Regions from separate parts of the Shewanella sp. Isolate8 genome, predicted to be linked through region 1. Evidence: predicted binding sites of a transcription regulator. Region 1 holds the regulator's gene; the other holds the start of a gene.
The links. Region 1 encodes LexA, which represses DNA repair genes until DNA is damaged. Its sites were predicted from a motif close to TACTGTATNNNNATACAGTA; they were not measured.

Region 1 (8,451 bases):
GAAATTGGGCCAGAGCACCTCGTGAGTCATAGCATTGTTTGAGGCGCCGCCGAGCCAAGGCACGGCAATGGTGCGGGCATAGAGCAGGGCACCGAAGAAGGCGGCGAAGAACATCACCTCGGAGAAGATAAACCAGCTCATTCCCTGGCGGAAGGAGCGATCCATCTGCTTAGAGTAGAGGCCGGACATGGACTCGCCTATCACTGTCCTAAACCAGCCGAAGACCATGTAGAGGATGACGGCGATCCCTGCGGTGAGGATATAACCCCCGCTGGTTTGTTCCGTCTGTAACTGCTGTACATAACTGCCGGCGCCATAGGCGATCAGGAAGAGACCGACGGCACCTATGATGGGCCAGGCGCTCTGGGCGGGGACATAGTAGTGTTCATGTTTGCTTGTCATTTCACAGCTCCTTGCTCAACATCACCTACGTACCCCTTGTCGGTGATGTTGTATAGCGTATAAGAGAGGGTCAGTGTCGAGATCTGCTCGGGCAGCTCGGTATCGACGTAGAAGATCAAGGGTAATTGCGCATCGGCATTGGCTTCGAGTCTTTGCTGGTTAAAGCAGAAGCACTCCGTCTTGTGGAAGTAGGCCGCGCCCTGTCCCGGTGAGACAGAGGGGATCGCCTGTCCGACAATCTGCTGTGCCGAGAGGTTCTTGGCGTGAAACTGAGTACGGATCACCTCACCCGGATGCACCTGAATACGTTTCATCTCGGGGGCGAAGACCCAGGGCATATCTTTCTGAGTCTGAGCCATAAATTCGACCGTTACCGTACGACTGGTGTCTATGGTCACCGCCTTATATTCGGCGGCGGTCGATTGCGTCTTACCATTGATGCCTAATTTTTCACATAGCACATCGTATAGGGGCACCAAGGCGAATCCGAATCCAAACATGCCCACGCAACCTAGTAGCAATAGGCCGATCAGCTTACGGTTGGAGTACGCCTTAGTGTCCGTCATGCTATTTCACCTCGGGTGGTGTCGAGAATGAATGGTAGGGGGCCGGGCTTGGCAGGGTCCACTCCAGACCCTCGGCGCCATCCCATGGCTTGCTGGGAGCCGCCTCGCCGCCGCGAATGCACTTGATCACCACCACTAGGAAGATCAGTTGCGACAGGCCGAAGGCGAAACCACCGATAGAGACAATTTGGTTCACATCGGCAAATTGAATCGAGTAGTCTGGAATACGTCTCGGCATGCCCGCCAGTCCCAGGAAGTGCATGGGGAAGAAGAGCACATTCACCGAGATGACGGAGCACCAGAAATGCAGCTTGCCCAGCTTCTCGCTATACATGTGTCCCGTCCACTTAGGCAGCCAATAATAAGCCGCCGCCATGATGGAGAAGATGGCGCCCGACACCAGCACATAGTGGAAGTGAGCCACGACGAAGTAGGTATCGTGGTACTGGAAATCCACCGGCGTGATGGCCAGCATCAACCCGGAGAAGCCGCCTATGGTGAAGAGGATGATGAAGGCCAGCGAGAACAGCATGGGGGTCTCGAAGGTAAGTGAGCCGCGCCAGATGGTGGCTACCCAGTTGAATACCTTCACCCCGGTCGGTACGGCGATCAGCATGGTGCAGTACATGAAGAAGAGCTCGGCGAACACCGGCATCCCTGTGGTAAACATGTGGTGGGCCCAGACCAGGAACGAGAGGATCGCGATGCTGGCGGTGGCGTATACCATGGAGGAGTAGCCAAACAGCTTCTTGCGGCTGAAGGCCGGTACTATGGCCGAGATGATGCCGAAGGATGGCAAGATCATGATGTAGACCTCGGGGTGGCCGAAGAACCAGAAGATATGCTGGAACATCACAGGATCACCACCGCCGGCGGCATCGAAGAAGCTGGTGCCGAAGAACTTGTCGGTCAGTACCATGGTGACCACACCGGCAAGCACTGGCATCACGGCGATCAGCAGGAAGGCGGTGATCAGCCAGGTCCAGACAAACAGTGGCAGCTTCATCCAGGTCATACCGGGGGCGCGCATGTTGACTATGGTGACGATCACATTGATGGCGCCCATGATGGAGCTGATCCCCATGATGTGTACCGAGAAGACAAACAAGGCCGTACTGTCCGGGCTATAGGCCGTCGACAGCGGGGCATAGAAGGTCCAGCCAAAATTAGGGCCACCGCCCTCCATAAACAGCGAGCTAATCAGGATCGCAAAGGCGAAGGGCAAGATCCAGAAGCTCCAGTTGTTCATGCGCGGCAGGGCCATGTCTGGCGCCCCTATCATCATAGGGATCAGCCAGTTAGCCAGGCCGGTAAAGGCTGGCATCACGGCGCCGAATACCATGATCAGACCATGTACCGTGGTCATCTGGTTGAAGAAGTTCGGCTCCACCAGTTGCAGACCCGGTTGGAAAAGCTCGGCACGGATCACCATGGCCATGGCGCCGCCGGTTAAGAACATGATGAAACTAAACCAGAGATAGAGGGTACCGATATCTTTATGGTTGGTGGTAAACAGCCAACGCTTTATTCCCGTGGGGTGCTCCTCATGGTGGGTCGAATGTTCGCCAATATGAGTGGCATCCATATCTGCTTCACGCGTTATTGCATTCATAATGCCTCCCTATTGACCTGCTTGATTGACGTCTGTTGCCTGAACCATATCGCCTGTGTTGTTACCCCAGGCGTTGCGCTCAAAGGTGATCACCGCAGCGAGTTCCTGAGGCGTTAACTGGCTGGCAAAGGCCTGCATGGCGGTACCCGGCTTGCCGTGAAGCACTATGTCGATGTGGTTATCAACGGGCCCTGTGGCGATGGCACTGCCCTTGAGTGCCGGGAAGGCGCCCGGCAGACCCATGCCTGTGGCCTGGTGGCAAGCGGCGCAGTGGCCGAGGTAAACCTGCTCGCCCTTAGCCATCAGCTCATCCATGCTGAGGTCGTCTAAAACCACTGCTTTAGCGTCATCATTAGAGGAGGCCGGCTCGGTTGACTCGGTCGTTGTGGCTGCTGGTGGAGGTGTCGGCTGGGCCGTCTCGGCATTTGTACCGGCATCTGTGCCGCTTGGTGCACCTGAGCTTGCCTGGTTAACGTCGGCTGCCTGAACAATATCGCCGCTATCGTTGCCCCAGGCATTACGCTCGTAGGTCACCACGGCGGCAATTTCTGTGGCGGTCAACTGCTGCGCGAAGGCCTGCATCGCCGTGCCAGATCGACCGTGTAGCACCACAGAGATGTGATCGGCGACAGGGCCTTTTATGATTGGACTGCCGATGAGCGAGGGGAATACACCCGGGAGGCCGGCGCCATTTGGCTGGTGGCAGGCTGCGCAGCGCGCCATATACACCTGTTCGCCCTGGGCCATCAGCTCTTCTTTCGACAGGGTTTTCGACAGTGCGGCCTGCGCCTCGGCGGCGGCCGCGCTGGCCTGTGCCTCCTGCTCGACAATCCAGTTGTCGAAATCGGCCTCGGAAAGCACCTGCACCACGATCGGCATGAAGCCGTGATCCTTGCCGCAAAGCTCGGCGCACTGGCCGCGGTAGATGCCTGGCTTGTCGATGCGGGTCCAGGCCTCGTTGATGAAGCCTGGGTTAGCATCCTTCTTCACCGCGAAGGCCGGCACCCACCAGGAGTGGATCACATCCTCCGAGGTCATCAGGAAGCGGATCTTACGATTGACCGGCAGCACCAGCGGTTTGTCGACCTCCAGCAGATAGTGTTCGCCTTTGTCCTCCTTGCCCTCTATCTGTTCTCTGGGAGTGGCGAGTAGGCTGTAGTAGCTTATGTCTTGATCGAAGTAGCTGTAGTGCCATTTCCATTGGGAACCTGTGATCTTAATGGTGAGATCGGCATTGCTGGGATCTTCCATGGCGATCAGTGTCTTAGTGGCTGGGATGGCCATGAGGATCAAGATGGCAAAAGGCACGAGCGTCCAGGCGATCTCTACCTTAGTGCTCTCATGAAAGTTTGCCGCGACGGCACCCTTAGAACGTCTATGGTTGATGATGGCGTAGATCATCACGCCAAAGACGACCAGGCCTATGGCGCAACAGATATAGAGAATCGTCATATGCAGGCTAAACACCTTATTACTGATCTCTGTGACCCCTGATGTCATGTTCAGGGGCATATCTGCTGCGAGTATGGTGGGCGTAAATAGCAACGCCAGCAAACAACACAACACTTGCTTCACTAGACTTCTCCTCTGTCAATTGCGAAGGCAACTACAAAGAAGAGCCACACAGTATGTCTCGGCTCTATGCAAACTCTTCAGTTCCCAAAAAAGCAACGATGACTTCAAAGTGCGTCGGTGGTGAAACTCTTGTTCTGTTGGTGGTGACCACGCTTGCACTTACGGCTGAATATATCAGACCAATTTCAGCTTCCGTGGGCGAGGTGTTACAAGATTATTTTCGCCGCTCAAGCCGACAACCAAATTGTGCGATATAACAAATAATCGTTGATATCTATTACTAACTTAATGGCTGTTTAAATATTGATCAAGATCACTTTTATTTTATTTTGCTAAACAAAACAGACACAAAAACGCCCCTTGCGGGGCGTTTGTATGGAAAGGTAGTGCGAGGATGATTAGTGTAGCGAGCTAAACAGATTCGAGGGCTGACCGCTGAGATCCTCTTGGGAAAACGGGCTGGCAGGTAAGTGACCGTTCGCATCTTCGATCACTACCCCTAATGCGCGGGTATTCTTGGCGACTATCTGTAGGCGACGACTGTCACGGGCATCCAGGGTTTGTGCCCAGCAGATCACCGCACTGGATGTACCACTTGTGAGGGCTTTTTCCATCGCCCACAGGGTTTCGACCTCATCCTTGGTGTGCACAAGTAATATACGGTCCATGCGAACACCGCCGTCGGCCAGCATCTGTTTGTAGCCTATGTTTGGCGGGCTGATCAGCACCACCCATTGCCCCTGCTGACTGAGTCTGGCTAGCTCAGGGGTGAGGGCCTGGAGCTCCTGCTTGCCCTGAGTCGAACTTGCCGTGGTAGAGATAGTGTTGCCATCGCCGCGCTTAAGCGAGCTGTCGAGATCGACCCAAAGTCCTGGATGACGTGGCGCCATGCCCATTAGGTTGTTCATTGCCAGTCTCCATTTCGAATCACGCCAACGGCCAGGCCTTCGATACTCAGGCTCTGAGTGGTGAGATCGACGACGATAGGGGAATATTCTTCGTTTTCTGCATGAAGGAACACGGTGCTGCCGCGCTTCTCGAAGCGTTTAACCGTGACATCGTCTTCCACGCGGGCAACGATGATCTGACCGTTTCTGGCCTGTTCGACCTTATGTACTGCCAGCAGATCGCCTTCGAGAATGCCGATATCTTTCATACTGTCACCCTTGACCCTCAGCAGGAAGTCTGCGCTGGGGCGGAACATGCTTGGATCAACCTGATAGTGCTGCTCCACATGCTCCTGGGCCAGAATGGGCTCACCGGCGGCAACCTGGCCGATTAGAGGCAGACCGAGATCTTCAGGCTCTTCCTCTTGGGTCAGCTTAATACCGCGTGAGGTGCCGGGCATGATTTCGATGCAACCTTTCTTGGCCAGCGCCTTGAGGTGTTCCTCGGCAGCATTGGCACTCTTAAAGCCTAAGCGACGCGCAATTTCCGCACGGGTAGGCGGCATGCCAGTGTCGGCAATATTGCGTTTAATCAGATCTAAAATCTCGGCTTGTCTCGGGGTTAAGGGTCTCATGATTAATCCTGTCTTTCCATACAGTACCTGTCAGTATATACAGTATTTTATACAGTGCAAGTATTAACCAGATTTTCTGTCAGTCACATCAAGCGATTAGCGCGTAAAGCGCAGGCGGCTAGTCTCGTTGAGCCTGTTCTAGGGAGACGAGTAGATGATGGTAATCGTCGATGGCAGGGAAGTCGGCAAACTGCTTGTGCGGCTTTTGGCTGTCGGGATTCTTGATCCCTAGCTGATAGCCTACGCCGGCTTTTTGGGCCGCCAGTAGAATGGGCTCACTGTCGTCGATAAACAGGCAGCGGCTGGGATCCAGGGAAAACTCATTAAACAGGTGACGCCAGAACTTGGGATGCTCCTTGGGATAGCCTGTCGTGTGGCTGGAGAGCATCTCGTCTAACCCGCTAGCCAGTTCGGTATGTTTGAGCTTCAACGCCAGACTGTGGGGATGGGCGTTGGTGACTAAGATGCGCCGCTTGCCGTATTTGGCGAGCGTGCCGAGAAAGGGCATGCTGTCCTGACGCAGCTGGATCCTGTCGACCAGGGTGTGATGCAGCGCCAGAATGTCCAGACCCAACTCCTGTTGCCAATATTCGAGGCAATACCACTCCAGGGTGCCGAAGACCTTGGCATAGGCACTCTCTACCAGTTGCTGGGCCTCGGCCGGTGGGATCTGCCGCTGCTGACACAAGGCCTGAGGCACCAGGCTGAGCCAGAAGTGGTTGTCGAAATGCAGATCCAGCAGGGTACCGTCCATGTCTAACAATACGGTATCTATCTTATTCCAGGGAAACATAAAGGTAGTAAAAAAATTCCTTGGTTTGAGTTGTGGATTAGGCCCATCATAGTAAGATTGAGTGGTTAAGCAAACGCCATTTTTCAGGAAGTTCAATGTCGGACAAAAAGCCGCAGATCCTACATGCCGAAGTTGTTGCCCAGAGCCGTCTGTTCCAGATAGAGCAGGTGCATTTAAAATTTTCGAATCAGGTTGAGCGCCAATATGAGCGCATGAAGGGTAATACCCGCGGCGCCGTGATGGTGGTGCCTGTGCATGGCGAGGAACTCCTGCTGGGACGCGAATATGCGGCAGGCACCCATAGTTACGAGCTGGGCTTCCCCAAAGGCCTGGTGGATCCCGGCGAGACCCATGCCCAGGCGGCCAACCGTGAGCTGCAGGAGGAGATCGGCTTTGGTGCCCGTAAGTTGACCCATCTGATGGAGTTAAGCCTGGCGCCTGGCTACTTTGCCAGCAAGATGCAGATCTTCGTCGCCGAAGATCTGTATGAGAGTCGATTGCAGGGTGACGAGCCCGAACCCATAGAGGTGGTACGCTGGCCATTGAGCCAGTGGTCTGAGTTGTTATTAGAAGATGACTTTTCCGAATCTCGAAGCGTTAGCGCCTTGTTTTTGGCACAGAAACATCTAAAACTAAAGTAGTTAATCCGAATTATCATATTAGGCATTGCCAGATGTAGGCTGTTGGAGTTGTGATGAAGCCAGAAGAGTATGTTGAGCAGGCGATTTCGATTGCCATCGAGGCGGGAGAAGCCATTAAAGGGATCTACCTCGAGGGCAGTTTTGACAAAGAGGTGAAATCCGACAATACCCCGGTGACCTCTGCCGATATCGCGGCCCATAAGATCATCGCTTCCCAGCTTAACAGTCTCACCCCTGAGATCCCGGTTTTATCCGAAGAAGATGCCGATATCCCCTACGTCGAGCGCGCCGACTGGCAGCGCTACTGGTTAGTCGATCCCCTAGATGGCACGGGCGAGTTTATTGCCGGTAGCGGTGACTTCTCGGTGATCATCGCCCTGGTCGAGCACAATCGCCCTATCATGGGCGTAGTCTATGTGCCTATGACGGGCGTGGTCTATTACGCCATTGCGGGGCTGGGCGCCTATAAGCGCAGCAGCAAGGGCGAGGTGCGTATCGCCAGCAAACAGCTCACCACAGATGATGAACCTTGTTTGCGCCTGGCGGTGAGCCGTCGTCAGGATCCCCAATCTGTATTGAAGCTTTTCAATCACCCTAAACACTGCGAGCTAGTGGTGTTGGGTGGTGCGGCGCTTAAGAGCTGTCTGGTGGCAGAAGGTCGCGCCGACTGTTATGTGCGTATCGGTCCCACGGGTGAGTGGGACACGGGCGCGGCGCAGATCATCATCGAAGAAGCGGGCGGCCAGGTGATGGATCTCGAGCTACAGCCACTGAGTTATAACGAGCGCGAATCACTAGAGAATCCCAACTTTATCGTCGTGGGATCGACCCACCTGCCATGGGACGAGCTGTTAACCCGTGAATAATCTCCCTCATATTTCTATCAAGGCGGCTGGTAAGCACCAGCTGCAGGCGCTCTATCGTCTGGAGCAGGGACTATTTGGTGCTCATGCCTATCCAGACTTCTTCTTTCGTCAGAGTTTCGACTGCTGGCCAAGCGGCCTGCGAGTCGCTTGTGACGAAAACGAGTGTCTACTGGGCTACATACTGCTGGCCAGGAGCGAACGGGTAGATAGTGCCTGGATCCTCTCGGTCGCAGTCGATAGTGCCGCTCAGGGGCGAGGCATAGGCAGGCGTTTGATTGTAGAGTCCTTGAGCGCGCTACCCGCTAGCGTGACACAGGTGAAGCTCACGGTAGCGCCGGATAATCCTGCTAGGCACCTCTATGCCAGGTTAGGCTTTGTCGAGCAAGGGCTGGAGGCCGACTACTTCGGTCCAGACGAAGACAGAGTTCTCATGACACTCAGCCGATAAATTTCCCTCTTTATTCTGGTCGCCGA
Region 2 (8,451 bases), on a different contig from region 1:
GCTCCATGGCGAGACGCTATCCAGTGGCATCTGCGCCATTGCTTGGTCATCGAGCGAAAAGCTAACCTTCTCGTTGTCCATGTCTCTCGCCACCACTTGGATCTGGCTATCATCGCGCTGTGATGCAGCCACCCAGGTGCCCCTGTCGAGCGCCACTGGTAATACCCAGCCCAGGTTGTAGTCGGTATGATCGCCTATCAGGTTGACCCGCCCCGGGGCATAGGCCACCAACGCTGCTTCTTGGCCGAAGGCCTGGGTGAAGGCCTGGGTGAAGGCATAGGTAAGGGCTTGAGTTAGCTCGCCATTTTTCATCTTTCTGTCCTTTTATTTAAAGCCTGGCTTTATCTGTGTTTTTATTGGCTCTGCTTGCCTTAGCTATTTTTGTTGTGGCTGTTCTTGTAATGGCTACTCTTGTAGTGGATTGGGGATTGTTCCCTCAGGCGCGCGGCAGCCTGCTCTGGGGTGATGTCCCGCTGGATCTCGGCCAGCAGCTCATAGCCCACCATGAATTTTTTCACGCTGGCGCTACGCAGCAGCGGCGGATAAAAATGAGCGTGCAGGCGCCACTCGGGGTGGTCCTGGCCATCAAACGGCGCGCCGTGCCAGCCCATGGAATAGGGAAAGGCGCACTGGAACAGGTTGTCGTAACGCACGGTGAGCGCACCGATGATCTCCCCCAGGCTTTCACGGGTTTCGGCGGTCAGCTCGGTCATACGCCTAATATCAAACCTTGGCAGCACCAGGGTCTCGAAGGGCCAGCTGGCCCAGTAAGGCACAAGCGCCACCCAATCATGGTTGCTCACCACAATGCGCACTTCTTGCTGTAGCTCGCGTTCGACATAATCGCCCAGTAGGTTGCCATGATGCTGCTGATAGTAGTCCGCAAGGCGCTGCTGCTTAGTCGCCACCAATGTTGGAAGGTGGTTATGGGCCCAGATCTGCCCATGGGGATGGGGGTTAGAGCAGCCCATGGCGGCGCCCTTGTTTTCAAATACCTGCACCCAGAGATACTTCTGCCCCAATAGCTCGCTCTGGCTCTGCCAGGCGGCGATCACCGCCTGCATCGCCTCGGGGTCGAGCTGTGCCAGCGTCAGGCTGTGATCCGGTGAGAAGCAGAGCACCCGACTCTCCCCCTCTACCGTCTCGAAGCGAAACAGCGGATCCTCCCCCTGAGCCTTGGGGCCTTCACTATTGAGGGCGGCGAAGTCGTTTTGAAACACGAAGGTGGTGTCGTACTTGGGGTTTTGCTCGCCATTGATGCGTTTATTGCCAGGGCAGAGGAAGCACTCGCTGTCGTAACTGGGCGCCGTGGTCAGATCCAGCGCCTCGGTCTGTCCCTGCCAGGGCCGCTTACTTCTATGTGGTGACAGCAACACCCACTCGCCGGTGAGAGGATTGAAACGGCGATGGGGGTGTTCATCGGTTGAAAACTTCGGCTTAGCTTGGGTCTTTTGAAACATAATAGCGATCTACATCCTTGGTTCTTAAGTGATCGCTATGCTCGGCCAGTTGCCCTTTACAGTCATTCCTGAAAAGAGCCTTTTGTTTCCCATTTACCACCCAAGCGAGAAGAAAGCCACACTTATAGTGACAACTAATAGTGGTCAACTAAAATTAAACGCTTCGGGTACTTAGCCCACCCTACATACTACTGAGTATCCAGCACTTCCCCCTCTGTGATCTAGGCAAGAAAGGTTAAAGAGTGACACCCACCATGCTAAACAAGAGCAGATTTTCAATAGGGATTTACCTATTTTAAGGGGACGCTAACGGCACAGAATGCTCCTTTTGGGAAGAATAGCTTCATCCCACCCGGCGACGAAACTCCAGCGGCGACATGTTGAACTCGCGCTGAAAGATGTCATAGAAGCGGCTCACCGAGCCAAATCCTGCCTCCAGCGCTATGTTCAGCACAGGATTCTCGGTATCGATCAGCAAGGCCTGGGCATGTTGCAGTCGTAGCTGGTTAATATATTGTTTTATTGAGACTTTCATTACGCGATTGAAGAGCTTCATCGCATAGTTCTTGTGCAGCCCGGTGGACATGGCCACGTTCTCTATGGTGATCTTCTGATCATAATGGTCGGCGATATAACGCAGCATGGTCTGAATATGGTTAAGCCCGCCAAACACCGGCTTGTCGACCCCATGGCTGCTACGATGAGCCAGATTAAAGGTGCTGTAGTGCTCTATCGCCATGCGCCGGATACGATTGCGGATCTCGTTGATCACCTGACTGGCGAGCAGAGGCTCCTGGCTGGCGATATCCGCCTCCCAGATCTGCGTCAGCTGGCGATCGCACACATAGAGGCTGTCAGACACCATCACCTCGCCATGGAGCAACTGGCTGACAAACTCCCCCGGCAGCATCCAGGTGAGGAAGGCCTGCAGCGGAATGTAGATATTAACTATCTCACCGTCACCATGACAGGCGGTCATCTGATGGGGGATCGAAGCCCAGAAGATGATCATCCGCCCCTCGGGCACAGAGATCTCCTGACCGTTAATCAAATAATCGGCCGAACAATCAAAGAGGTAGTTAATCTCTATATGGCCATGCCAATGGCTGTGGGCCATCACCTCTGGCCGCTTGCGATGAAAGCCAAACTTATTGTCTTGCGCCTGCGCCGTTAACGGACTGGCTTCACTAAACGAAATTTTCTCGACCCATTCGAACATAAGGATAACCCCGGTTAACCCACCTCAGGCGAAACTAACGCACATACACTTGATTCACAAACTTAAGTTATTTTTCGGGAAGTTATACCTTATTTTCAGGAAGGTGCAGAGTGAAACTTACTCAAGTAGCTAGCATGAAAACGACTGATGTTAAATATTCGTTAGGGTATTTTCTGGAAGTCATAGCCACTATTTTGGGAAGTCTCCCATCCAGTATCGAGGATATAAATATCAGGGTGACGTGCTCAATCTCGTTTTGATCCGCTAGCCTTGCCTTTGGTAGCTGTCGCACCGCCGCGTCGATTGCCATAGCCACGTTTCTTAAACGAACGCTTAGGCGCCTCGACACCTTGCAAGGCCTTGGGCAGCTGGGCACCAGCCTGCATTATAAGCCCGTTGAGCGACTCGACTAGCGGCGCCATGAAGCTCAGGTACTTGGCTTCTTTACGACTGATGGCATCCAGGTGACTCTCCCACAGCGCCGTCATATCCGGCGTAGTTGCCGACTCAGGCAGGCTATTGATGAGGCCGCGACCAACAGGGGTCGAGACGATAGATTTTCCCTGGCGCGCCAGAAAGCCTCTTTTAAACAGCAACTCGATGATCCCGGCGCGGGTCGCCTCTGTCCCCAGGCCGTCGGTTTCTTTAAGGATCTTACGGATCTCTGGGTTGCTCACGTAACGACTGATCCCCGTCATGGCGCTCAGCAGGCTGGCATCGGTAAAGGCCTTGGGCGGCTGGGTCTGCTTCTCGATAAGCTCTCCCTGACCAGAGTGCAGTTCTTGCCCCTTATGTAGCGGCGGCAGCAGGGCCAGGGCCTCGTCGCCCTCGCCGTCGGCCTTGTCATCGCTGCGCTTAGGGAACAGTTGCTTCCATCCGGGGGCGATCTCCTGCTTAGCCTTGGTATGAAAATGGCCGCCGGCGATCTCCACCTCAACCTGAGTCTCATGGTAGCGATAGACAGGGTAAAACTGCGCCAGATACTGACGCGCCACTTGCAGGTAGATCTGTTTCTCGGCCTGGCTCAGGGCACTCAGATTAGCTACTTTCTCGGTAGGCACTATGGCGTGGTGGGCATCCACCTTAACATCGTTCCAGGCCTTAGAAACTATCTTGGGATCCGGCGCGGTGCACTGGGCGGTGAGTTCGCCAGCCCCCTTAAGCACGGCGTCGATCACCCTTGGCGCCAGAGCCAGCTGCTCCTTAGGCAGATAACGACTATCGGAGCGTGGATAGGTGATCAGCTTATGTTTTTCATACAAGGACTGACAGGTATCGAGCACCGTCTTGGCACTCATGCCAAATCGTTTCGCCGCATCTATCTGCAGCGACGACAGGTTATAGGGTAAGGGTTGTCCCTGCTGTTTATCTTTGGCCTGCAGATCCGTCACCTTGGCGGGCTGCTCTGTGATCCGCCCCACCACGTTTTCCGCCAGGCGGCGCGACAGCACCCGCCCCTCCTCATCCATATAGGGCTGACAGGCCTCGCTGGGCTGCCACTTGGCCTTAAAATGCGCCTGCTCTTGGGTATACAGATTGGCCTGCACCTCATAGAAAGGCTTGCTGACGAAATTCTCAATAGCCTCATCACGACGCACCACCAATCCTAATAGTGGCGTCTGCACCCGACCGACGGAGAGCACTCCCTGATAGCCCACCTTACGGCCTTGGAGCGTATAGGCGCGAGTCATGTTCATGCCATAGAGCCAGTCGGCGCGGGAGCGCGCCAGCGCCGAGGTCGACAGGGGGATAAACTCTCGGTTGCTACGCAGCTGCCCTAGGGCGCGTTTCACTGCCTGGGGGTTGAGGTCGCTCACCAGTAGGCGCTGGGTCTGTTCTAGCTTGTCGCCCTTGACCCCCAAATAGGCGATCACCTCATCCACCAGCAGCTGACCTTCACGGTCCGGATCCCCGGCGTTCACCAACTGGCTGGCCTGCTTGACCAGTTTTCTCAGTACGCTGAGCTGTCCCCGTGTTTTGCTCTTTGGGGTCATCTTCCACTGCTGCGGCACTATGGGCAGATGGTCGAACGACCAAGACTTGAAGGCGGGATCATAGCTGTCGGGCTCGGCCTGCTCCAGCAGGTGCCCTATGCACCAGGAGACGGTATCGCCATTGGCCGCCGTGATATAGCCCTCGCCCTTCTTGTGGGGTTTAGGTAACACATCGGCGATTGCCCGCCCGAGACTGGGCTTCTCTGCTATGTATAGGATCATACTGACATCAATTACTGTATAAATTAACAGTAACTTTAAACCACTCGTGGCCTTGGCGCAAATAGGAAAAGCAATCTTATGCTTACATGTAAATTTAGTTGAGAATAATTCTCATTAAAGAGTAGTCTAAGGCCATTCTATGGAGGTTGATATGCACATACGACTCAAAACCCCTTACCGACCCGAGCGCCTGCTACTCTATGCCACGCTGACAACGACGGCGCTGCTTCTGCCCTTAATGCCTAACTTAGCATTACCCTGGCGACTGGATCCCCTGATGCTGTTTGGCGCGCTGCTGTTGCTAAGCTGCGCAGGCACTCTATTTGCGCTCGCCCGCCATGGTAAAAATCATAGGCTGGCCATGGGACTCCTGTTCTGCCTCTGGCTGTTGGTGTGGGTAAGCCAAGGCTTGCTGCTCCCCTTCTGAACTCTCGCTATGCTCGATTAGCAGTGACTTGTCCCCAGCTTTGTCTTGGCCTCATCCGGCAAAAACCATTAAAAAGGCGCCTCCCAGGAGACGCCTCAATCAGCTTTAACAACATGCTGAGTCTATGTTTTTAACTTACCTAGCTGTAGGTGCTGCTGCTCCACCAATGCCGCTAGGCTGGCACTGCTCTGCTGCGCCTCATCGGCCAGTCTCGCCAGCTCTGAGGCCGAATCAGAGATGCCGGTTATGTTGCGATTGACCTCTTCGGTGACGGCGCTCTGCTCCTCTGCAGCGGTGGCGATATGGGTCACCTGCCCCGAGACCTCCTGAATCTGGCTCACTATAGTGTTAAGCGAACTCAAGGCCGATTCGGTCTGGGCCACGGCGCGCTGGGCACCATCCACCCCTTGGTCGATGATCTGCGACGCGCTGGTAACCTCCCGCTGTAAGGTCTCGATCAACTTGCCAATCTCATCGGTAGAACTCTGGGTCTTGGAGGCCAGGGCCCGCACCTCGTCAGCAACCACGGCAAAGCCCCGCCCCTGCTCTCCGGCGCGGGCCGCCTCGATGGCGGCATTCAGCGCTAGCAAATTGGTCTGCTCGGCAATGGCGCTGATCACCTCGAGGATCTTACTGATGTTGGTGCTGCTTTCCGCCACCTTGCCCACGGCTTCCTTGGCCAGCAGAGATTCTTGCGACATATGGGTCACATAGCCCATGGCCTGACTCAGGCTGTCTTCACCGGCCTTGACGTTGAGGGTCATCGCCTCGGTTTCCGATGCGGTTTGCTCAGAGGCCTTGGCCACCTCCAGCGCGGTGGCGCTCATCTGATTCACCGCGGTCACCACACTCTCGATGTCACTGTACTGACGATTGACGCTCTTGTGGGTCTGCTGGGCAATCCCGGCTGCCACCTGACTCTCCGCCTGAGAACGTGACGCCAACTCCTTAAGCTCGCCGATCAGCAGGCGCAGCTTGGTAATAAAGCCATTGATGCCGCCTCCCAGGGCGATTAACTCGGCGTGGGATTCCACCGTGATCGCCTGAGTCAGATCCCCCTCGGCGCTGGCAAGGTTTTCCACTCGATTCTGAATCACCTTAAGCGGCGCTATGATGGAACGTATCACTAAACTAATGGTGACCACGGCGATTAAGGAGACGATAACCCCGACGATCAACAGCAGGCTACCCAGAGAGCTGGCCATCGCCGACATCGCCTTATCCATGGCATTGGCGGCCTCATAGGCATCAACCTTGTCCACCTCGATAACCAGCGACCACTGCGCCTTGGCAAGTCCAATATCGATAGGATAAGCGACGATAATATGGCTTCCTTGCTCCAAGTAGCCGCCCTGGCGATGCAGCCCGGTTAACTGACTGGCGAGCGAGGGTGCGATAGACTCGCCCAAGGGCCTTGCCTTCTTATCATAGTGGCTGGCCGCCACCACTAAGCCCTTCTGGCTCAGCAGGGTCACCTTGGCCTTGCCTCGATACAGGCTGGCCGAGAGCTCGTCGATCAGCTTCTGAAACACCGGTAGATTAACGTCTACACCTATCACGCCACGAAAACTGCCGCCCACCACCACAGGTACGGTCAGCGAGGTCATCAGCGCCGTGTTGCCCGGGCTTATCTCATACAGGTAGGGCTCCATCAGACAGGGGCGCTTGGTATCCTTGGCGCACAGATACCATTCGGCCTCGCGCACGCCAAACTCCTTGAGGGTGGCATCATACTTCTCGCTGGCATCGTCCACCTGCTGATGTTCGACGCTGCCATCTTCGTTACGGGTGTAATAGATCTCCAGGGTGCCCGCCTCTGGCACGCTGTGACTAATCTTCTGGGTATATTCGCTATCTCGACCATCATAGCCATTGGGCTCGAACTGGGCGTACATGGAAGAGAGCTGGCTATTCTTGCGCAAAATACCTGCTACAGACTCCTCAACCCCTTCACGAGATAGCGGCTGAGTGGCGGCGCTCTGCTCTATCATGCCCGCAAAGGAGAAGGGAATTCGATAAGCCTCGTTGATGAAACCCGCTACACGCTCGCCATACTCACCGGCTCGGGCGCTAAGACGCTGGCGGGTCTCATCATGCAGCGCACTCTGTACCTGGCTTGCCAGTTGGGCATTTTTGTCGCTGAGCGACCACCAGAGGCTAAAGGAGAGAATGGCAACTATGATCAAAAACAGCGCTGAGGTGATCCAAAGCAACTTAGTACTGATGGACAAGTGTTTCATTTATCACTCCTAAGCAAGGCGGTAGAGATGAGGATTAAGGCGTGAGACCGAGATCTTTCACTCATTAAACATAGCACTAAAGCATTAAAACACCATGCTATCAGGTATTTAATTGACCTTGCAGGAGAAGCGATGTAGCAAAATGCCCCATAAAAAAACCGAGCACTTCTATAAAAATACCGACCTCTCCCATAAAAAAACCGACCACTAGGGGTCGGTTTTTAGCTGACGCATGCGCTATCCCTTAGGGATGACAGACGTTATGTAGCTCTAAGTTAGTGCCGATATCCTTGATGCGATTTGCCTTGGCATCGTCGTTACGTAGCTGGGTCAGGTGATCCAGATAGGCCTGATCCACATCGTTGGTCACATAGTTACCGTCAAATACCGAGGTCTCGAAGCGTTTGATATCCGGGTTCTGCTGACGTACTGCTTCGATCAGATCTTCTAGATCCTGGAAGATGATGCCATCGGCACCGATCAGCTTATTGATCTCTTCGGCGTCGCGACCATGGGCGATCAGCTCGCTCGAGGTTGGCATGTCGATACCATAGACGTTCGGGAAGCGGATCTCAGGGGCCGCAGAGGCGAAGTAAACCTTCTTGGCGCCGGCTTCACGAGCCATCTCGATGATCTGCTCGGAGGTGGTACCGCGCACGATAGAGTCATCCACCAGCAGTACGTTCTTACCCTTAAACTCGGCATTGATAGCATTTAGCTTGCGGCGAACCGACTTCTTACGCTCCTGCTGGCCCGGCATGATGAAGGTACGACCGATGTAACGGTTCTTCACGAAGCCCTGGCGGTATGGCAGGTCTAGGTTACGGGCGATCTCCAGAGCGATATCGCATGAGGTCTCAGGAATCGGAATCACCACGTCGATATCGTG

Region 2: L1D43_RS09115 (DNA topoisomerase III) is a predicted target of LexA. The motif match lies at 4,908-4,927, and genes of this name have one in related genera.

Annotation. Positions count from the first base shown of each region.
Region 1 is NZ_JAKEVI010000005.1:175,103-183,553, forward strand. It holds gene L1D43_RS18610 (cytochrome c oxidase subunit 3) at 1-402, opposite strand, end outside; gene L1D43_RS18615 (cytochrome c oxidase assembly protein) at 399-968, opposite strand; gene ctaD (cytochrome c oxidase subunit I) at 970-2,553, opposite strand; gene coxB (cytochrome c oxidase subunit II) at 2,590-4,155, opposite strand; gene L1D43_RS18630 (SulA-like leucine-rich domain-containing protein) at 4,554-5,063, opposite strand; gene lexA (transcriptional repressor LexA) at 5,060-5,677, opposite strand; gene yrfG (GMP/IMP nucleotidase) at 5,796-6,470, opposite strand; gene nudE (ADP compounds hydrolase NudE) at 6,566-7,111, shown strand; gene cysQ (3'(2'),5'-bisphosphate nucleotidase CysQ) at 7,165-7,977, shown strand; gene L1D43_RS18655 (N-acetyltransferase) at 7,970-8,425, shown strand.
Region 2 is NZ_JAKEVI010000001.1:2,088,798-2,097,248, forward strand. It holds gene galK (galactokinase) at 1-312, opposite strand, end outside; gene L1D43_RS09105 (UDP-glucose--hexose-1-phosphate uridylyltransferase) at 372-1,460, opposite strand; gene L1D43_RS09110 (helix-turn-helix domain-containing protein) at 1,804-2,679, opposite strand; gene L1D43_RS09115 (DNA topoisomerase III) at 2,925-4,895, opposite strand; gene L1D43_RS09120 (hypothetical protein) at 5,047-5,322, shown strand; gene L1D43_RS09125 (methyl-accepting chemotaxis protein) at 5,445-7,562, opposite strand; gene purF (amidophosphoribosyltransferase) at 7,807-8,451, opposite strand, start outside.